Regions from separate parts of the Psychrobacillus sp. NPDC058041 genome, predicted to be linked through region 1. Evidence: a T-box and tRNA genes for the amino acid it is inferred to sense, from the RefSeq annotation. Region 1 holds a T-box; the other holds one or more tRNA genes.
The links. The T-box of region 1 lies ahead of ileS (isoleucine--tRNA ligase). A T-box ahead of a tRNA ligase gene usually reads a tRNA of that ligase, here a tRNA-Ile.

Region 2: it has a tRNA-Ile gene. The T-box ahead of ileS (isoleucine--tRNA ligase) is inferred to sense a tRNA for this amino acid. The anticodon was not compared.

Annotation. Positions count from the first base shown of each region.
Region 1 is NZ_JBHVRO010000001.1:312,862-322,846, forward strand. Features, by position in the region: gene ftsZ (cell division protein FtsZ) at 22-1,173, shown strand; gene ACFVR1_RS01435 (sigma-E processing peptidase SpoIIGA) at 1,450-2,292, shown strand; gene sigE (RNA polymerase sporulation sigma factor SigE) at 2,292-2,999, shown strand; gene sigG (RNA polymerase sporulation sigma factor SigG) at 3,090-3,878, shown strand; gene ACFVR1_RS01450 (YlmC/YmxH family sporulation protein) at 3,962-4,207, shown strand; gene ACFVR1_RS01455 (YggS family pyridoxal phosphate-dependent enzyme) at 4,278-4,970, shown strand; gene ACFVR1_RS01460 (cell division protein SepF) at 4,967-5,446, shown strand; gene ACFVR1_RS01465 (YggT family protein) at 5,466-5,726, shown strand; gene ACFVR1_RS01470 (YlmH family RNA-binding protein) at 6,094-6,885, shown strand; gene ACFVR1_RS01475 (DivIVA domain-containing protein) at 6,983-7,492, shown strand; T-box leader at 7,544-7,771, shown strand; gene ileS (isoleucine--tRNA ligase) at 8,038-9,985, shown strand, end outside.
Region 2 is NZ_JBHVRO010000012.1:96,656-106,640, reverse strand. Features, by position in the region: rRNA gene rrf (5S ribosomal RNA) at 1-96, shown strand, start outside; tRNA gene ACFVR1_RS17025 (tRNA-Val) at 167-242, shown strand; tRNA gene ACFVR1_RS17020 (tRNA-Thr) at 257-332, shown strand; tRNA gene ACFVR1_RS17015 (tRNA-Lys) at 341-413, shown strand; tRNA gene ACFVR1_RS17010 (tRNA-Leu) at 438-522, shown strand; tRNA gene ACFVR1_RS17005 (tRNA-Gly) at 539-613, shown strand; tRNA gene ACFVR1_RS17000 (tRNA-Leu) at 629-717, shown strand; tRNA gene ACFVR1_RS16995 (tRNA-Arg) at 736-812, shown strand; tRNA gene ACFVR1_RS16990 (tRNA-Pro) at 819-895, shown strand; tRNA gene ACFVR1_RS16985 (tRNA-Ala) at 909-984, shown strand; tRNA gene ACFVR1_RS16980 (tRNA-Met) at 1,011-1,084, shown strand; tRNA gene ACFVR1_RS16975 (tRNA-Ile) at 1,091-1,167, shown strand; tRNA gene ACFVR1_RS16970 (tRNA-Ser) at 1,178-1,270, shown strand; tRNA gene ACFVR1_RS16965 (tRNA-Met) at 1,341-1,417, shown strand; tRNA gene ACFVR1_RS16960 (tRNA-Asp) at 1,421-1,496, shown strand; tRNA gene ACFVR1_RS16955 (tRNA-Phe) at 1,598-1,673, shown strand; tRNA gene ACFVR1_RS16950 (tRNA-Gly) at 1,679-1,752, shown strand; tRNA gene ACFVR1_RS16945 (tRNA-Ile) at 1,758-1,834, shown strand; tRNA gene ACFVR1_RS16940 (tRNA-Asn) at 1,839-1,913, shown strand; tRNA gene ACFVR1_RS16935 (tRNA-Ser) at 1,921-2,011, shown strand; tRNA gene ACFVR1_RS16930 (tRNA-Glu) at 2,019-2,090, shown strand; gene ACFVR1_RS16925 (1,4-dihydroxy-2-naphthoate polyprenyltransferase) at 2,593-3,504, opposite strand; gene ACFVR1_RS16920 (isochorismate synthase) at 3,749-5,110, shown strand; gene menD (2-succinyl-5-enolpyruvyl-6-hydroxy-3-cyclohexene-1-carboxylic-acid synthase) at 5,103-6,815, shown strand; gene menH (2-succinyl-6-hydroxy-2,4-cyclohexadiene-1-carboxylate synthase) at 6,803-7,624, shown strand; gene menB (1,4-dihydroxy-2-naphthoyl-CoA synthase) at 7,627-8,445, shown strand; gene ACFVR1_RS16900 (o-succinylbenzoate--CoA ligase) at 8,651-9,985, shown strand, end outside.

The DNA.
Region 1 (9,985 bases):
AAGAATATAGGAGGCAATATCATGCTAGAATTTGAAACGAACGAAGACCAACTAGCCATCATCAAAGTTATTGGAGTTGGTGGCGGCGGAAATAACGCAGTAAATCGGATGATCGAACATGGAGTTCAAGGCGTGGATTTTATTGCAGTTAATACAGATGCTCAAGCACTTAATATGTCCAAAGCAGAAGTAAAACTTCAAATAGGTGGAAAACTAACTAGAGGGCTTGGAGCAGGTGCAAATCCAGAGGTTGGTAAAAAAGCAGCCGAGGAAAGCAAAGAACAAATCGAAGAAGCTTTAAGAGGAGCTGATATGGTTTTCGTTACTGCTGGTATGGGCGGTGGAACAGGAACAGGAGCAGCTCCTGTTATTGCACAAATTGCGCGTGATATTGGTGCACTTACAGTTGGAGTTGTAACTCGTCCATTTACATTCGAAGGTCGCAAACGTTCAACACAAGCAATTGGTGGTATTGGAATGATGAAGGAAGCTGTAGATACACTGATTGTTATTCCAAACGATCGTCTTCTTGAAATTGTTGACAAAAATACACCAATGCTCGAAGCATTTAGAGAAGCAGATAATGTACTACGTCAAGGGGTTCAAGGTATCTCAGATCTTATCGCAGTACCTGGACTTATCAACTTAGACTTTGCTGACGTAAAAACAATTATGTCAAACAAAGGTGCTGCACTTATGGGTATCGGAATCTCTGGTGGAGATAATCGCGCTGCAGAAGCCGCGAAAAAAGCAATTTCAAGTCCACTTCTTGAAACATCGATTGATGGTGCAACTGGTGTGCTTATGAATATTACAGGTGGTTCAAATTTAAGTTTATTTGAAGTTCAAGAAGCAGCAGATATCGTTGCATCCGCTTCAGATGAAGAAGTAAACATGATTTTCGGTTCCGTTATTAACGATAATTTAAAAGATGAAATTATTGTTACTGTAATTGCAACAGGTTTTAATGAAGAATTAATTACGCAAAATAAACCAAGAAACGCTGGTTTTGGAGCAGCAAGAGCACAACAAGCAGCTACAACTCCAATACGTGAGCAACGAAAAGAAGAGCAACAACCTATCCAAGAGCGTCCAACTTCACACACACATCACCAACAAGAGGATGCCTTAGATATTCCGACTTTCTTAAGAAATCGTCAAAGAAGAAACTAATACTGTTTAGAAAGCAATCACCAATTTGGTGATTGCTTTTTTTGTAGAAAGTAAATAATTTTTTATCTAGCTGATGAGCGAAGATGATCGGATGATACTGAAACCTAAATTGATGACACTTTTCAAATGCTATTCTTCATAAGCTATTTTCTAAAGAAGACCTAAACTAAAAAAACCTTATGCAATTAATGTCGTAAAAAAAGAATCAATTGGTATGCTCATTTGACAATTTTCTTACAAAATGCATGTTACGATTTAGTCAAAAGGAGGGAAGCTATGTACGCAGAAGTAATGATTGCAACCAATACTTTTTTTAATTATACCGTATTAGCATTTGCAAATAGAATTGGCTGGATTGAAAATAAAAAAAGATATTTGTTTCTTGCTGCTTTGGTTGCAGGAATTTTAACCGTTACATTTTCCAACTATTTCATTACTGTTTTTTTATCATTCTTTTTAATGATTGGAATAGCATTTTGGCGTAAAAGAAATCAAATCATTAAAGCCATTTCGTTAACATTACTAGCAAGTCTTTTTGCTGGAGGATTATTAACTGCAATTTCTTCTTTCTATCGTAATAGTAGCTATCTCTTCATGTTGATCAATTTTGCTTTAATAGTTACTGGAGGCTTGTATTTATTAACGAAACATTTACTGAATATTAATATTGCTCAAACAGAAAGAGGGCTATTGTATTCTTCTAGTGTCACGTTATTCGGCAAAGCAAAAGAACTTACTCTTTTTATTGACTCAGGTAATGTTTGCAAAGAGCCACTTTCAAATGATCCGGTTCATTTTGTTGCTGCTGAAGTGTTACAAGAGATACTTCCCGAAACTCTGTTTCGAGCGATTAGCGATTGGGAATTTGATCGAAAAGTAGGTTTGGATAATCTGCCAAAAGAGTTCGTAACTAAATTGAGATTAATACCTATTGCAACGATTCAACAAGAAAAAACGTGGGTAATCGGGATAAAATACGAGAATTGGAAAGTAGACGGACAGGATTTGCCAAAAGGATATATTGTTATGACAAAGCTACGTGATAAATTTCCACATGGAGTTGAAGGAATATTACATAGCTCAGCATATTACCATCTAAAGAAAAGGAGTTTAGGATGATGATATTAAAATTTTTTCGTAGATTTTATTTTTGGTTCCTCTCTTTAAGAAGAAGTGGAGTACATTATATTGGCGGTAATGAATCGTTGCCTAAACCATTATCCAGAGATGAAGAGAGAGAAATGCTTCTTGCTTTTATGGATGGAAATGAATATGCGAGAGATGTATTAATTGAGCGAAATTTAAGACTTGTAGTATATATTGCAAGGAGATTCGACCAAACTAATACGAATATAGAAGATTTAATAAGTATTGGCTCAATCGGACTTATTAAAGCAGTAGAGACATTTAATTTGGATAAGGGAATAAAACTTGCAACGTATGCTTCAAGATGTATTGAAAATGAGATTTTAATGCATTTACGCAAAACGAATCGAATGAAATCAGAGGTATCTTTTGATGAACCATTAAATTCTGATTCAGATGGAAATGAACTTCTCTTGTCAGATATTTTAGGGACAAGTGAAGACTTAATTATTGAAGATGTAGAAAAGAAATTAGAACGGCAGCATGTTTTTGAAGCAATTAATTTACTTGGTAATCGAGAAAAGTATATTATGCAATGTCGTTTTGGACTGAATGGAAAGGAAGAAATGACTCAAAAAGAAGTGGCAGATCATCTAGGAATATCACAATCGTATATTTCTCGTTTAGAGAAAAAAATAATTTTAGATTTAAAAGAGCTGTTAAATGAACCAATTGCATAATGGGTGAAATTGGATGCCGCACCTTCCGAATAAAGTTCAACCTACCGGACAAACTGATTAAGAACAATTAAAAAGTCCGGAGGAAGATCTATGACGAGAACAAAAGTAGAATTATGCGGCATTGATACATCTAAGCTTCCTTTACTTTCCCACGAACAAATGAAGGCACTCTTTATCCGTTTACAAGCAGGAGAAGATTCAGTAAAAGATGAACTGGTCATGTGTAACCTACGATTAGTATTAAGTCTTGTTCAACGATTTGCATATCGAGGTGAACAAGCAGATGACTTATTTCAAGTCGGGTGTATAGGGCTTATCAAGTCAATTGAAAACTTCGATTTAAAGCATAATGTTCGGTTTTCAACATATGCTGTTCCTATGATAATTGGTGAAATAAAAAGGCATTTAAGAGACCATCACTCCGTACGAGTTTCTAGATCATTAAGAGATATTGCATATAAAGCGATGAAAGCAAAAGAACAATATATTAACGAACATTTGCAGGAACCGACTTTGGAAGATCTCTCCAAAGTATTAGAAATACCTGTGGAAGATATATTATTGTCATTAGATGCTATACAAGACCCTGTTTCCTTACAAGAACCCATTTTTAGCGATGGAGGAGATGCTATCTATATGATGGATCAATTATGTGATAATGATGTATCGGAAGAGCAATGGGTTACTTATTTTACAGTGAAAGAAACTTTTCAAAAATTAGATAACAGGCAAAAGAAGATATTGACAAAACGTATTTACTATGGGGCTACTCAAACAGAAATTGCGATGGACCTAGGATTATCACAAGCACAAATATCGAGACTTGAAAAAAGTGCTCTATCTATTATTCAAGGTCAGTTGAACCCAAAAGAATCTTAATACTAGTATTTCGCTTTTTCTTAAAAGAAAAAGCGTTTTTTTTTTATTTTTCATTCATATAATAAGATAAAGGGGGAGTTGGGTTGAAATTTTCTGATGCGCAACAAAAAGAAGTAATTGAAGCGAATAGTGGCCAATTACTAGGATATATAGTTGACGCGGAAATTGATAAAGAAACAGGTTTCATCCTATCGTTCATAGTAGAAGCGCAAGGAGCATATCCAAATTTTTTTAACAAAAAGAATGAAACGAAAAAAATTGCTGTTCAAAATATATCGATAATTGGTAAAGATGTAATAATTGTATCAAAAAATATGTTACTAGATTGATTCATAATTGATAAAACGGTATATCATTGATACAATAAACAAAAACAATTGATGAAAAGTTGGTTTTTACATGACAAATGTTCAACAAAATTTAGAAAAGATAATTGATAATATGGAAGCTGCTAGTTTACATAGTAATCGAAACCTTTCAGATGTGACTATTATTGCTGTTACTAAAGAAGTTTCTGTAGAAAGAACTGAACAGGTAATTCAAGCTGGAGTGAAACATCTAGGTGAGAACCGTCCTGAAGGACTAAAAAATAAATTAGATGCCATTAAAGAAAATGTCAAATGGCATTACATAGGAACTTTGCAAACAAGAAAAGTAAAATCGGTCATTAATAATATAGATTTTTTACATTCATTAGATCGAATAAGTTTGGCGGAGGAAATAGAAAAAAGAGCTACTTCGGTTAAGGATTGCTTTGTACAAGTGAATGTAGCTGAAGAAGAATCCAAACATGGTTTAGCAATGGATGATGTAGAATCTTTTATAAAAGAACTAGAAAGTTATTCCCGAATACGAGTAATAGGTTTAATGACAATGGCTCCAAATACTGAGGATGAGTCAGTTATTAGAAAGGTCTTTCATAACTTAAGACAACTACAGGAGAAAATTTCTAAACAAAGCTTTGCACATGCACCTTGTACGGAATTATCAATGGGTATGTCAGGTGACTATGAGATTGCTATAGAAGAAGGCGCAACATATGTTAGAATAGGTACAGCTTTAGTCGGTAAAGAGAGGGAGGAAACTAAATGAGTATGAAAGACTGGATGAAAAATTTCTTCTACTTGGAAGAAGATGAAGAAACTTCAACAGATCAGCAACTAAGAACTCAACAACAAAAGCCAGTGGAAAGTAATATAAAACAGCAGCCGGTTAGACCCTCCACTAAAGAAAGAAAATATAACGCAGCACCTAAAGAAACAGCCGCAACTAATCTTGTAAGTCTTCAAAATGTACAAAAGTCATCTAAAGTGATTCTAATCGAACCACGCGTGTATGCAGAAGCTCAAGATATCTCCGAACATTTAAAAAGCAAAAAGGCTGTTATAGTAAATTTACAACGCATTGATAAAGAACAAGGAATAAGAATCATCGACTTTTTAAGTGGGACAGTGTACGCTTTAGGAGGAGACATACAACGGATAGGTACGGATATTTTCCTGTGCGCACCAGATTCTGTTGAAGTGGCAGGCGCAATATCGGATTATTATTATAACGACCTAGATTGAAAGAGGAGTAAATAATATCATGACCTTAGTATTATTCTTGTTAAGTAAACTTGTACAATATTATACCTATGCATTATTCATATATATATTCATGTCTTGGGTACCAAGTATTCAACAATCGAGTTTTGGACGTGTGTTAGGAAGAATATGCGAACCATATTTAGAACCTTTTAGAAAGATTATTCCTCCAATCGGTATGATTGATATTTCTCCAATTGTTGCAATTTTTGTATTAAATATTGCACTTAGAGGGATAATATCATTAATATACTTTTTCTAAAAGCTTAGATTCATCTCAGTGCACTTTTGGATTAATAGATAGAGAAAAAATGTGAGATTTATGCCTAACCACACGATCATAGTGATGAAAAACTCGGTAGTTCGTTTGATAAAAGCGTGTATCTTTTTCCTTGTTCTATTTTTAATCCTTTATAAAAAAATGTAGTCAACTCCCTCATTCTGTGAGGTCTTAAGGTGTTGACAAAGTCATTTTTGGTGGTATCACTTCTGACTGTCTTGAAAACGCTTGCCAGTCAAGTTCGTTTTTTCTTGCACGGGAGAAAGCAATGAAGAATTCGAGCGTTTGTCAACAGTCTGAAACCTCACTTCTGTGAGGTTTTTTACTATATTCGAGAGGGAATATTATAATGGAAAATGTATTACAGCATTTTAGAAAAGAAGAGCAGCCATTCATTGAACAAGTAATGAATATTATGCGTGAAGTAGAAGATCGATATGCTCCGAAGTTAACTGATTTTTTAGATCCTAGGCAGCAATTTATTGTAGATTCTATACGAAGACAATACGGAGATATTGAATCTGCTACAGATGGAGCATTGGAGGATGTAGAACGAAAGAGAGTTCTTTTATATCCTTCGTATTATATACCTACCAATGAAGACTTTGCTATGACCGTTGTCGAGGTTCATTACCCAAATAAGTTTGTTACATTACGTCATAAGGATGTATTAGGTTCTATGATGTCCTTAGGAATTGATCGCAGTAAATTTGGAGATATTCGTGTCGAAGACGGTGCAATTCAATTTGTTGTTGCAACCGAAGTAATAGATTATGTCAGAGCAAATTTTGTTGGGATTGGAAAAGTAAAAGTTCATATTGAAATAGTTGAAGACCGATTAAATTATTTTCCACAGCGAGAGGAATGGACATCAGAATCTCTAACAGTAAGTTCCTTAAGGTTAGATAGTGTTATTTCAGCTATCTTTAATATTTCTCGCCAAAAGTCTTCTGCCCTCATTCAAAGTGGTAAAGTAAAAGTGAACTGGTCTGAAAAAGATCAAATTTCCATGGAACTTCAAGAATCAGATTTAATATCTATTAGAGGTTTAGGTAGAGTAAAAATATTAATGATTGAAGGAAGAACAAAAAAAGACAAAATTAGACTACAAATAGGTCGATTAGAACAAAAAATTAAATAATCAATAAATATATTCGAATTTTGATGTATTCGCTAGCTCCTAAATGTATAATAGAAGATAAGAATGCTAGGAAAGTAAAGTAAAGGAGATGGAATATATGCCATTAACACCACTTGATATACATAACAAGGAATTCGGTAAAGGATTCAGAGGGTACAATGAGGATGAAGTTAATGAATTCTTAGATCAAATTATGAAAGATCTTGAAATTCTATTAAAAGAAAAAAAAGAACTGGAAACAAAACTTAAATCATCAAGCGAAAGAGTTGGGCATTTTACATCGATTGAAGAAACTTTACATAAATCTATCGTTGTAGCACAGGAAGCAGCAGAAGAAGTCCGCCGCAACTCTCAAAAAGAAGCAAAGCTGATTGTAAAAGAGGCAGAAAAAAATGCCGACCGAATTGTGAATGAAGCACTTACAAAAGCTAGAAGAATAGCACTTGAAATTGAAGAACTGAAAAAGCAATCTAAAGTTTTTAGGAATCGTTTCAAAATGCTTATCGAGGCACAATTAGACTTGATTAATACCGATGACTGGAATCATTTAATGGAATATGATGTAGATACAACAGAAATAGATCGCATTTCTATAACAGAGGACTAATACATTCTTGACTGATGCACTTACTTTTCCTATAATAATTTCATATCATATAATTATGCGTTGATAAAGACGTCTAAATGAGTTTAGAAATAGCGACTTGAGGATGGTGGAAGCTCAAGCAACAAAACTTTTTAGATTATCACTTTGGAGCAAAGACACTGAACTTTAAGAATGTTGCTAAGTGTTTTCGGTTTATGCCCCGTTATGGCATACTAAGAGGCGATTTTTTGTAAATCGCAAGTAGGGTGGTACCGCGAGCAATAACTTCTCGTCCCTTTTTGGGATGAGGAGTTTTTTTATTTTATCAAGTATGTGGAATATCGGCGCTCGCCCACGGAAAGCATACTAATTTTCGTGATTAACGAAAATATCGTTTAACAGAGCCAATTGATAAAATTGAAGCTTGCTGTGAAGCGGAAGCAAATGTTTTCTGCGGAGCTGAACTAAAGTGAAGCGGAAGCAAATGTTTTCTGCGGAGCTGAACGAAAGTGAAGCGGAAGCAAATAAGCCTAGGTGTATTGATTAAATTAAGGAGGAATTATTAGATGGAGTACAAAGACACGTTATTAATGCCAAAAACAGATTTCCCAATGCGTGGAAATTTACCAGTGAAGGAATTAGATGTTCAAGAAAAATGGAATGAAATGGACATATATAGAAAAGTACAAGAAAGAACAGCAGGACGTCCTTTCTTCGTATTACATGATGGCCCTCCTTATGCAAATGGTGATCTGCATATGGGACACGCATTAAACAAAGTTTTAAAAGATATGATTGTTCGATATAAATCAATGAGTGGTTTCAATGCCCCTTATGTTCCAGGCTGGGATACACATGGTTTACCGATTGAACAAGCACTTACAAATAAAGGAGTAAAACGCAAAGAAATGTCTTTAGCAGAGTTCAGAAAGCTTTGTGAAGAATATGCGTATGAACAAATTAATAACCAACGCTCTCAATTTAAGCGTCTAGGTGTGCGAGGAGATTGGGAAAATCCATATGTAACGCTAACTCCAGCTTTTGAATCTCGTCAAATCGAGGTTTTCGGTGCAATGGCGAAAAAAGGATACATTTATAAGGGTCTAAAACCGGTCTATTGGTCACCTTCAAGTGAATCTGCACTTGCTGAAGCAGAAATTGAATACCAAGATAAAAAGTCACCTTCTATCTATGTTAGCTTTGCTATAACAGAGGGAAAAGGTGTTCTTGAAGAGGGTACAAAAATAATTATTTGGACGACAACTCCTTGGACAATTCCAGCTAACTTGGCTATCTCATTGCATCCAAATGTAGAATATGCTGTAGTTAGTGCAAAAGCTTCTAAATTTGTGGTGGCAAAAGATTTAGTGGAATCTGTAGCTACAGAGCTTGGTTGGGAAGAATACTCGATAGAACGTACTGTAGTCGGGAAAGATATGGATCGACTTGTTGCCAAACATCCTTTATATGATCGAGATTCGCTTGTTATACTTGGAGAGCATGTTACAACTGAATCAGGGACAGGATGTGTTCACACAGCTCCTGGACATGGGGAAGATGACTTCTACGTTGGTAAAGCTTATGGACTAGATGTACTTTGCCCAGTAGATGATCGTGGAGTAATGACTTCAGAAGCACCAGGATTCGAAGGATTATTCTATGACACAGCAAACAAAGCAATCACAGAAGCGCTTGATGAAGTAGGGGCTCTTGAAAAACTTACATTCTTTACACATTCATATCCACATGATTGGCGTACAAAAAAACCAGTTATTTATCGTGCAACTGCACAATGGTTTGCATCAATTGAATCATTTAGAGATGAGTTATTACAAGCAATCCGTGATACATCCTTCACACCGGCTTGGGGTGAAACTAGACTTTTTAACATGATCCGCGATCGTGGAGACTGGTGTATTTCTCGTCAGCGTGTATGGGGAGTTCCTATTCCAGTATTTTACGCGGAGGATGGGGAACCAATTCTGACAGAAGAAACAATTTCTCATGTATCAAAGTTATTCCGTGAAAATGGTTCTAATATTTGGTTCCAAAAAGAAGCAAAAGAATTATTACCAGAAGGATTTACTCATCCTAGAAGTCCAAATGGTATCTTTACGAAGGAAACTGATATTATGGACGTTTGGTTTGATTCTGGTTCAACACATCAAGGTGTGTTAGAAGAACGTGATGATTTAGTTTTCCCAGCAGATTTGTATTTAGAAGGTTCTGACCAATATCGTGGTTGGTTTAACTCTTCCTTAATCACAAGCACTGCAATGTTTGGGCACGCTCCGTACAAAGGTTTACTAAGTCATGGATTTACGTTAGATGGAAATGGACGTAAAATGAGTAAATCACTTGGAAACGTTATCGTACCTGCCAAAGTTATTAACCAACTTGGAGCAGATATCGTTCGATTATGGGTTGCTTCTGTGGATTATACTGCTGACGTACGTGTATCTGATGCTATATTTAAACAAGTATCTGAAGTATATCGTAAAATTCGTAATACAT
Region 2 (9,985 bases), on a different contig from region 1:
GGTCACACCCGTTCCCTTACCGAACACGGAAGTTAAGTTCTTCAGCGCCGATGGTAGTTGGGGGTTTCCCCCTGTGAGAGTAGGACATTGCTGGGCTTGCAATAAATACATAAAAGTATTAAATTAAGTTGATGCACAAATGCTCTACTTATCGTAATATTACCCAGGAGGATTAGCTCAGCTGGGAGAGCATCTGCCTTACAAGCAGAGGGTCGGCGGTTCGAGCCCGTCATCCTCCACCATATTTTCTACTCTTGCCGGAGTAGCTCAACTGGTAGAGCAACTGACTTGTAATCAGTAGGTTGAGGGTTCAAGTCCTTTCTCCGGCACCATTTATTTCGAGCCATTAGCTCAGTTGGTAGAGCATCTGACTTTTAATCAGAGGGTCGTAGGTTCGAATCCTACATGGCTCATCACTTTCTAAGTGAATTATTTATGCGGGTGTGGCGGAACTGGCAGACGCACTAGACTTAGGATCTAGCGCCGCAAGGCGTGGGGGTTCGACTCCCTTCACCCGCACCATTAATTTCATAACCGAGCGGAAGTAGTTCAGTGGTAGAACACCACCTTGCCAAGGTGGGGGTCGCGAGTTCGAACCTCGTCTTCCGCTCCATAAATTCATTTAAGTGCCGGGGTGGCGGAACTGGCAGACGCACAGGACTTAAAATCCTGCGGTAGGTGACTACCGTACCGGTTCGATTCCGGTCCTCGGCACCACTTTTTTGAAAAATATATGCGCCCGTAGCTCAATTGGATAGAGCGTCTGACTACGGATCAGAAGGTTGTGGGTTCGACTCCTGCCGGGCGCGCCATATAGACGGGAAGTAGCTCAGCTTGGTAGAGCACTTGGTTTGGGACCAAGGGGTCGCAGGTTCGAATCCTGTCTTCCCGACCAGTTATTAAATTATGGGGCCTTAGCTCAGCTGGGAGAGCGCCTGCCTTGCACGCAGGAGGTCAGCGGTTCGATCCCGCTAGGCTCCACCATAATAATGTTAAAATGTAAAGATCATGGCGGCGTAGCTCAGCTGGCTAGAGCATTCGGTTCATACCCGAAAGGTCGTGGGTTCGACTCCCTCTGCCGCCATCTTAAGGACCTTTAGCTCAGTTGGTTAGAGCAGACGGCTCATAACCGTCCGGTCGCAGGTTCGAGTCCTGCAAGGTCCACCAACAATATTTCGGAGGAATACCCAAGTCTGGCTGAAGGGATCGGTCTTGAAAACCGACAGGCGGGTCATACCGCGCGGGGGTTCGAATCCCTCTTCCTCCTCCATTTTTAAATCATTGTTGTTGGAAGCATTAAGGCTTTAAATAAATAAATTTAAAAGATTATATATTATTGTCGCGGGGTGGAGCAGTTCGGTAGCTCGTCGGGCTCATAACCCGAAGGTCACAGGTTCAAATCCTGTCCCCGCAACCAAATGGTCCCGTGGTGTAGCGGTTAACATGCCTGCCTGTCACGCAGGAGATCGCCGGTTCGATCCCGGTCGGGACCGCCATTTATTTATAAGTTTTAATAGATATATAAATGTACATATTTTTTAGAGATTTAGGTTAAGCAGCTGACGAAGAGATGCGGTGCTTAAAATAAATCGAAGTAGGCTCAGTAGCTCAGTCGGTAGAGCAAAGGACTGAAAATCCTTGTGTCGGCGGTTCGATTCCGTCCTGAGCCACCATTTATGCGGGTGTAGTTTAGTGGTAAAACCTCAGCCTTCCAAGCTGATGATGAGAGTTCGATTCTCTTCACCCGCTCCAATAGTGGGCCTATAGCTCAGCTGGTTAGAGCGCACGCCTGATAAGCGTGAGGTCGATGGTTCGAGTCCATTTAGGCCCACCATTATTCCGAAGTAGCTCAGTGGTAGAGCAATCGGCTGTTAACCGATTGGTCGTAGGTTCGAGTCCTACCTTCGGAGCCATATATATGGGGAAGTACTCAAGTGGCTGAAGAGGCGCCCCTGCTAAGGGTGTAGGTCGGGCAACCGGCGCGAGGGTTCAAATCCCTCCTTCTCCGCCATATATTTGGCCCCTTGGTCAAGCGGTTAAGACACCGCCCTTTCACGGCGGTAACACGGGTTCGAATCCCGTAGGGGTCATAGTTTTAAAAAAGGTAATCATTTATATGATTACCTTTTTTTTATGTTGTAAAAAGATACTATAAGTTTTGGGTTCTATAATATTTGTTGGGGTATCCAGCAAATAAGAAAGACAACATTCTTCGGAGAAATAATTTGTCTATCAATACTAAGTAGAAGTAGAGAAAAATAGGAAGTATAGATCGATAAAGAAGCGGAGCCGCGTTCGAAATTGTATCTTCCGACGCCTTTAAAAAAGTAGGAAGGAGTTTTATCTCGTATTATCCAGACCAAAAGTCCAAGTCCATTCACATTCCAAGAGAGCGACGGACAAACACCTACCACAAGGGGACCGAAAATAGAGAGGGTGGAAGTGACGAACTCACTTCCAACTTATGTTTAGTCTACAGCATTCGTTAAATGTGAAGGTCATAGGATGCTTGTTCATTTCTTAATAGATTTGAAAGTGAACAAGCAAATTAAATGAAAAACAGCTAGGAAAATAAATTTCCTAGCTGTCTATTCAAATGTAATAGCCTAAAAGTAACCCAATTCCAAGTAAAAATACAAATATCGTGTTTGTAAGTGCTGTATCTTTCATTGCTGGTGCTACTTCGATTGAATTTTCTTTTTCTCTAAATAATTTGATCGCATGCATTGGTTTTTTTATGCTTAGTAAGACTAACAATGTCCAAGGAGTAACAACTTGCATAATTACTAAAATAACAATCCATAAGTAAGAGATAATAAAGTAAGAAGCTAATATAGTGATGGCATTTTTTCTACCTACAAGTATGGCCATTGTTTTTCTGCCGCCCTCTTTATCCTCCACAATATCTCTAGTATTATTAGATAACATGATCCCTGCTACAAGTAAAGCACTTGGAACTGAAAGTAAAATCGCGAAGTTTGGTACGGTACCGACTTGAATGTAAGTAGCAATTAAAACGATCAACATTCCCATAAATAACCCGCTAAATAATTCACCAAATGGCGTATACGCAATAGGATAGGGCCCGCCAGTGTATAAATATCCTATAGCCATAGAGAGCGCCCCTACAATTAATAACTTCCAAGAGCTTTCATAGCAAATGTAAAGTCCTAATAATGCAGCAATTCCATAGAGTAATAGAGCTAGTTGCAAAACGGTTTTGGGTTTAACTCCATTTCTAACAATTGCTCCACCAATTCCAACCGATTCTTCGCTATCGAGTCCCCTCGCATAATCGTAATATTCATTGAACATGTTTGTTGCGGCTTGGATTAAAAGGCAAGCAAATAACATAGCAAAAAATAATAGCCAGTTAATGTTTGCATAGTAAAGAGCTATCATTGTTCCTAAAAATACGGGAGCAAATGAAGCAGTCAATGTATGTGGTCTTGTTAATTTCCACCAAATGCGCCAGCCTGTATCGGCTTCTAGTTCATGTGACATAGGTTTTTTCTCTCCTTTAAAAGAATCAACCTCAATTTTAGCATATATTCGCTACTAAATGTGTGCTGAAAACTGTAGAAAGATGTATGATTAAAGGTAGAGTATTTTACTTAATCAGTTTTGGGGAAAAACACCAACTGAGAGTTTAAAGACGTCTAAAGTCTTGTGCGTAATTTATTAAGCCGAAGCGGGCTTCACTATTGAAACTTTTATACAAAAGGTTATTTATACGGAGGTAATATATATGCCGAACACCACCGGGCAAAAGAAGTCATCATTACGTTTTTATACAGAAACAATAGAAGTATCGAGATTATCTTCTCATGCTTTTTTTGAGGCAGGAGATGAATGTTATAAAGGTAAACGATTTTTTTGGCAAAATAAAGAGAAAACTTTTACATTAGTAGGATTAGGACATGCCCATACCATTTCAAATGATCTTGAAGATAATAGATATCAGGATATTGCTTCAAAATGGAAAGAGTTGTGTCAGTTATCCTTAAAGGAAAAAGCAGATGTATCCCCCATCCTTTTTGGAGGATTTTCGTTTGATCCGTTCAATAAAATCTCTTCAGAGTGGGATACATTCCCATCTGCGTTTTTCGCAATATCTACTTTTCAATTAGTTATTCAAAATGAACAAGCATTTGTTAGTATCCATTTAATAACAGATGAAGAGCATAGTATAGAGACGTTCGAAAAACTTCGAATTGAAAGAGATGCTTTAATACACACAGCTCAAGTAAAAGAGCTTAAAAATCATTCAAAGTCCAAATTAGTGGAAAGAGAAGATCGTTTAAAAGAAGAATACTTACAAGCTGTAGAAAATGTTACAAAGAGAATTCGTGGAAAGGAAGTAAAAAAAGTCGTAATAGGACGTTCATTAAAATTAACATTTGATGAGGTTTTTTCTTCTTCAAGCGTGCTTTATAATACTTCCATAGAACAACCAGAGAGTTATTTATTTGGATTAGAAAAAGATGATAAAATATTTTTTGGTGCTACACCTGAACGTTTAGTAAAAGTAGAGCATGGTGAGGCACTTTCTGCAGGAATTGCAGGTTCTATCAAACGTGGAGAAACATCAGTAGAAGATAAAGCACTTGGTGAAAGTTTATTAGCTGATCCAAAAAACTTAGCAGAGCATAAATATGTAGTGGATATGATTAATGATGTCTTTAAGCAATATTGCGATGAAGTAAAAGTACCTTCAAGACCTAAATTACTAAAAATCAGAGATATCCAGCATTTGCATACCCCAATAAGTGGTAAAGTAAAAAATTCAGCATCACTTTTTCAGTTGATAGAAGCACTACATCCTACCCCAGCAATGGGTGGGGTGCCTAGAGAAGAAGCAGTTACCATCATTAGAGAATCCGAACAAATGAATCGTGGATATTATGCTGCACCTATAGGTTGGATAAATACAGAAGGTGATGGAGAGTTTGCGGTCGGTATTCGATCCGCATTATTAGAAAAAGATCATGCTTATCTGTACGCTGGCGGTGGAATAGTAGCGGAGTCCTCATCTTTGGAAGAATTTGAAGAAACACGCGTGAAGTTCCGACCAATGCTTCGAACACTTGGAGGAAATATGAATGACTAACAACTCTTATTTGACTTCTTATGTCAATCAATTTGTAGAAACAGTAAAGCAAGCGGGTGTCAGAGATATTGTAATTTGTCCAGGCTCTAGATCGACCCCTCTAGCATATGCTTTTGCAAAAAATGATGGTTTTCATTTTTACCGTCAAATAGATGAACGATCCGCAGGATTTTTTGCTTTAGGTATCGCGAAAGCTAAAAGATCGCCAGTGGTTTTACTATGTACATCCGGAACAGCTGCAGCGAATTTTTTTCCTGCGATTGTAGAGGCTTACTATGCCCGTATCCCTTTGCTTGTTGTTACAGCAGATCGTCCGCATGAATTACGAGAAGTAGGAGCACCACAAGCGATTGATCAAATCCACTTGTTTGGAAAGCATGTGAAGTGGTCAGTTGATTTCCCTATTCCTGAAAATAACGAAGAAAGTTTACCTTTTATTGAACGACACATTCATCGTGCAATTAACACTGCAATAGCATTGCCAATGGGGCCGGTTCATATAAATGTACCATTCCGTGAGCCACTGTTAATTAACATGGAGCAGCAACATCCTATGCTGCAAATGAGTCAGACTGAAATAGGTCAGCTTGTGCCAGGAGAAGAGTTTGTTAATTGGTACAAAGGTATTTTGCAAACGGAAGAAAAGGGTTTATTCATAGTTGGAGACTCACTTCATACAACAAAAGGTTTTTGGGAGTTTGCGAAAGCGGTTCAATGGCCCATTCTAGCAGATCCTTTGTCTAATTTACGTAGCTCAATTCCAGAAGAGTGTATGCATTTATGTATTGATCAGTATGATGCGATACTAAAAGGAAATGGCTTTAAAGATTTTGTTGTTCCGAACGTCGTTGTACGTTTTGGAGCACAGCCTGTTTCAAAACCGCTTACTCAATTTTTAAAAGCATGTAAACCAGCTGTTTATATCGCAGTAGATGAAGATCCTATTTTCCGTGACTCTCTTCATATCGTGACACACCATGTTCAAGTGGGGGCTTCTTCTTTATGGATTCCAATTGAAGAAAAACAGTCATCTAAGTACTTAGAAGATTGGTCGAAAGCGAATGATATCGCTACGAAACATGTTCAAGCTTATATGGAGGAGGAAGAAGACGAAGGAGCACTTGCAGCGACTTTATTTGAAACGTTAACAGATGGTGTAGATCTATTTGCAAGTAGTAGTATGCCAATTCGTGATGTGGATACGTTTTTCAATAAAACAACGAAGGATATCCAAATCTATGCCAACAGAGGAACAAACGGCATAGATGGTGTTGTTTCAACTGCATTAGGCATTCATGCGGGAACTAAGCGTCCGGGTTATTTACTAATAGGTGATTTAGCTTTTCTTCATGATATGAATGGCCTGATTTTAAGTAGATTTCAGCCAACAGATTTAACGATTGTTATTATGAATAATGATGGTGGAGGAATCTTCTCTTACTTACCTCAATCTAATGAAACAAATTATTTTGAGCATTTATTCGGTACTCCTACGGGTCTGGAGTTTTCGCATATTGCAACTATGTATGATGCGCAATATAATTCAGTTCAATCGATAGAAGAATTAAAAGCTGTTTTGAATGAACAGAAGTCGAAAGATATTCGTATGATTGAGGTGTTTACAAATCGCCAAGTGAATACGGATACACATCGAAAATTATGGGCTGCAATTTCAGAGGAGCTAGATTCGATTTGGAAAGCTTAACTGTAAATGTTCGCGATATTAACATCCATTTAAAGAGAAATCATATCGGTGCTGAAAAAAAGGTAGTATTTTTACATGGTTTTACAGGTTCTAGTAGTACTTGGGAAGAAGTAGTAAAGTATCTTCCTCCAACTATAGAAATATTAACAGTAGATTTAATTGGGCATGGGCAGACCTCAAAACCAATCGATTTTACTCGGTATTATGTGGATGAACAAATAGAAGATTTACATTCGTTATTTCAATTGTTAGGATGGAATCATTTTACTCTTGTCGGCTATTCAATGGGAGGTCGGTTAGCCCTTGCTTATGCCGATAAATACGGTGTAGACAAGTTAGTTTTAGAAAGTAGTTCTCCTGGTTTAGTTAATGAAGAAGAGCGTGTTAGAAGAAAACATGCGGATGAATTGCTTGCTGAAAGAATATTAAATGAAGGAATTTCTGCTTTCATCGATTTTTGGGAGAACATTCCTTTATTTCATTCACAAAAAAGTTTATCATTCGAAAAACAACAAGCTATTCGGTTAGAAAGACTTGCAGGATCAGAATTGGGGTTATCGAACAGTTTGAAAGGTTTTAGTACAGGGATACAACCTTCTTATTGGGGAAAGTTAAAAGACATAGAAATTTCGACTATTCTACTTACTGGAGAGTTGGATCAAAAGTTCTGTGATATAGCTATGAATATGAAAAACGTTTTACCTCAGGTTAAACATATGCAAATTAATAATGTAGGCCATGCAATTCATGTGGAAAATCCCGAATTGTTTGCTACAATAGTAGAGGATATTATTTTGAAGGAGGACTAAAGATGACTCGTGAATGGACAACCTTACATACATATGAAGATATTAAGTATGAGTTTTATAATGGGATTGCAAAAGTGACGATAAACCGTCCGGAAGTACGAAATGCATTTCGCCCAAAAACAGTGATGGAGATGATTGATGCATTTTCTCGCGCACGCGATGATAAAAATGTAGGTGTTATCATTTTGACAGGTGAAGGGGAGCATGCATTCTGTTCAGGAGGAGACCAAAAAGTACGTGGCCATGGTGGATATGTTGGAGAAGATGAAATTCCACGTCTAAATGTACTTGATTTACAACGATTGATTCGTGTAATACCGAAACCTGTTGTAGCGATGGTAGCTGGATATGCAATCGGTGGAGGACATGTCCTTCATGTGGTTTGTGATTTAACTATTGCTGCAGAAAATGCTAAATTTGGTCAAACTGGACCTAAAGTTGGTTCATTTGACGCTGGGTATGGTTCCGGTTATTTAGCTCGTATTATTGGACATAAAAAAGCGCGTGAAATTTGGTATTTATGTCGTCAATACGATGCACAGCAAGCGCTTGATATGGGCTTAGTCAATACGGTAGTCCCATATGCACAATTAGAGGACGAAACAGTACAGTGGTGTGAAGAAATGCTAGAAATGAGCCCAACTGCACTTCGTTTCTTGAAAGCTGCTATGAATGCTGATACAGATGGTTTAGCAGGTCTTCAACAATTAGCAGGAGATGCTACACTTCTTTATTACACTACAGATGAAGCAAAAGAAGGTCGCGATTCATTCAAAGAAAAACGTAAACCAGATTTCGGTCAATTCCCACGTTTTCCGTGATGATTGCATCAATGAATTATTGAGAAAGCTGTCCTTTTATAGGGCAGCTTTTTTATCTAAGGGCTCTGTTAACACGGAAGATTTGCCACAAGAGGTGGCGTTCTTAGTCTTTGTTCCGCTGCTGCAGGGTTCCACTATAATCAAGTAAATGTTTCAAAATCAACAATTACATATAAGATAGCCATATATAAAGGAGACGTGTACTATGTATCCGAATTTATTAAAAAAACGTTCAAGTTTAACACCAAATCGAGTTGCTTTAAGGTTTAACGAGCAAGCTTGGACATTTGAACAGCTGTATAATGAAGCAAATGAATTTGCAGAAAAGCTACATACAAAAGGAATAAGGTCAGGAATGAGAATTGCCATTTTAGCTTCATCGAATCCACAATTAGTCATTGCGATTCATGGATGTATGCAGCTTGGTTGTGAGTTAGTTATGTTAAATGAGCGTTTAACCGAGGAAGAATTGAACTTTCAAATACAAGATAGTCATACCGACTATTTATTAGTTGATTCTCTTGAAAAAAGATCTTTAGCGTATTCACATAAGCTTTCATTTGAGGAGATAAATTTGGCAGTACAGACTACATTTAAAATAGAAAAAGATTGGTTTAAAAATCGAACTATTACTATTATGTATACGTCAGGAACGACAGGTAATCCAAAAGGGGTTCGCCAATCACTCGAAAATCATGTGATGAATGCGATGGGTTCTGCAGTAAATTTAGGGATTCAACCAAATGATTGTTGGTTATGCACAGTCCCTTTGTTTCATATTAGTGGATTTTCCATTTTAATGCGTTCTGTTGTGTATGGAATGACGGTTAATCTTCATGCTAAATTTGATGCAGAAAAAGCAGTGGAAGAAATTATGAGTGGTACAGTTACTAGAATGTCTGTCGTTGCGGTAACTTTAGAAAGAATAATTTCGGTTCTAGAAGCAAGAAATTTATTCTTTCCGAATACATTTCAATCGATGCTGGTAGGTGGGGGGCCAGTGCCGTTAAACTATTTAGAACGAGCAATTCAACGAAATATTCCCGTGCTACAAACATATGGAATGACAGAAACTGCTTCTCAAACAACGACCTTATCTAGCGAAGATGCTATACGAAAGTTAGGCTCTGCAGGTAAACCACTTTTCTTTGCAGATGTTCGTATTGATGGGGAAGAGAAAATAGGAGAAATTTGTATTAAAGGACCTCATGTGACAATGGGCTATGTAGGTGCTGCTGAGTTGAAAAATCCTCTAGTAGATGGTTGGCTTCATACAGGTGATATAGGTTATATCGATGAGGAAGGGTATTTATTTGTAGTGGACCGACGATCCGATTTAATCATTTCTGGTGGAGAAAATATATATCCAGCAGAAATAGAGCAATCGTTAGTGAAACATCCAGCAGTAAAGGAAGCAGGTGTTGTTGGAAAGCATGACGACAAATGGGGACAAGTTCCTGTGGCATTTGTTGTATTAAAGGAAGATGTTAGCGAAGAAGAACTAAAAGCATTTATGAAAACAGAAATGGCTTCTTATAAA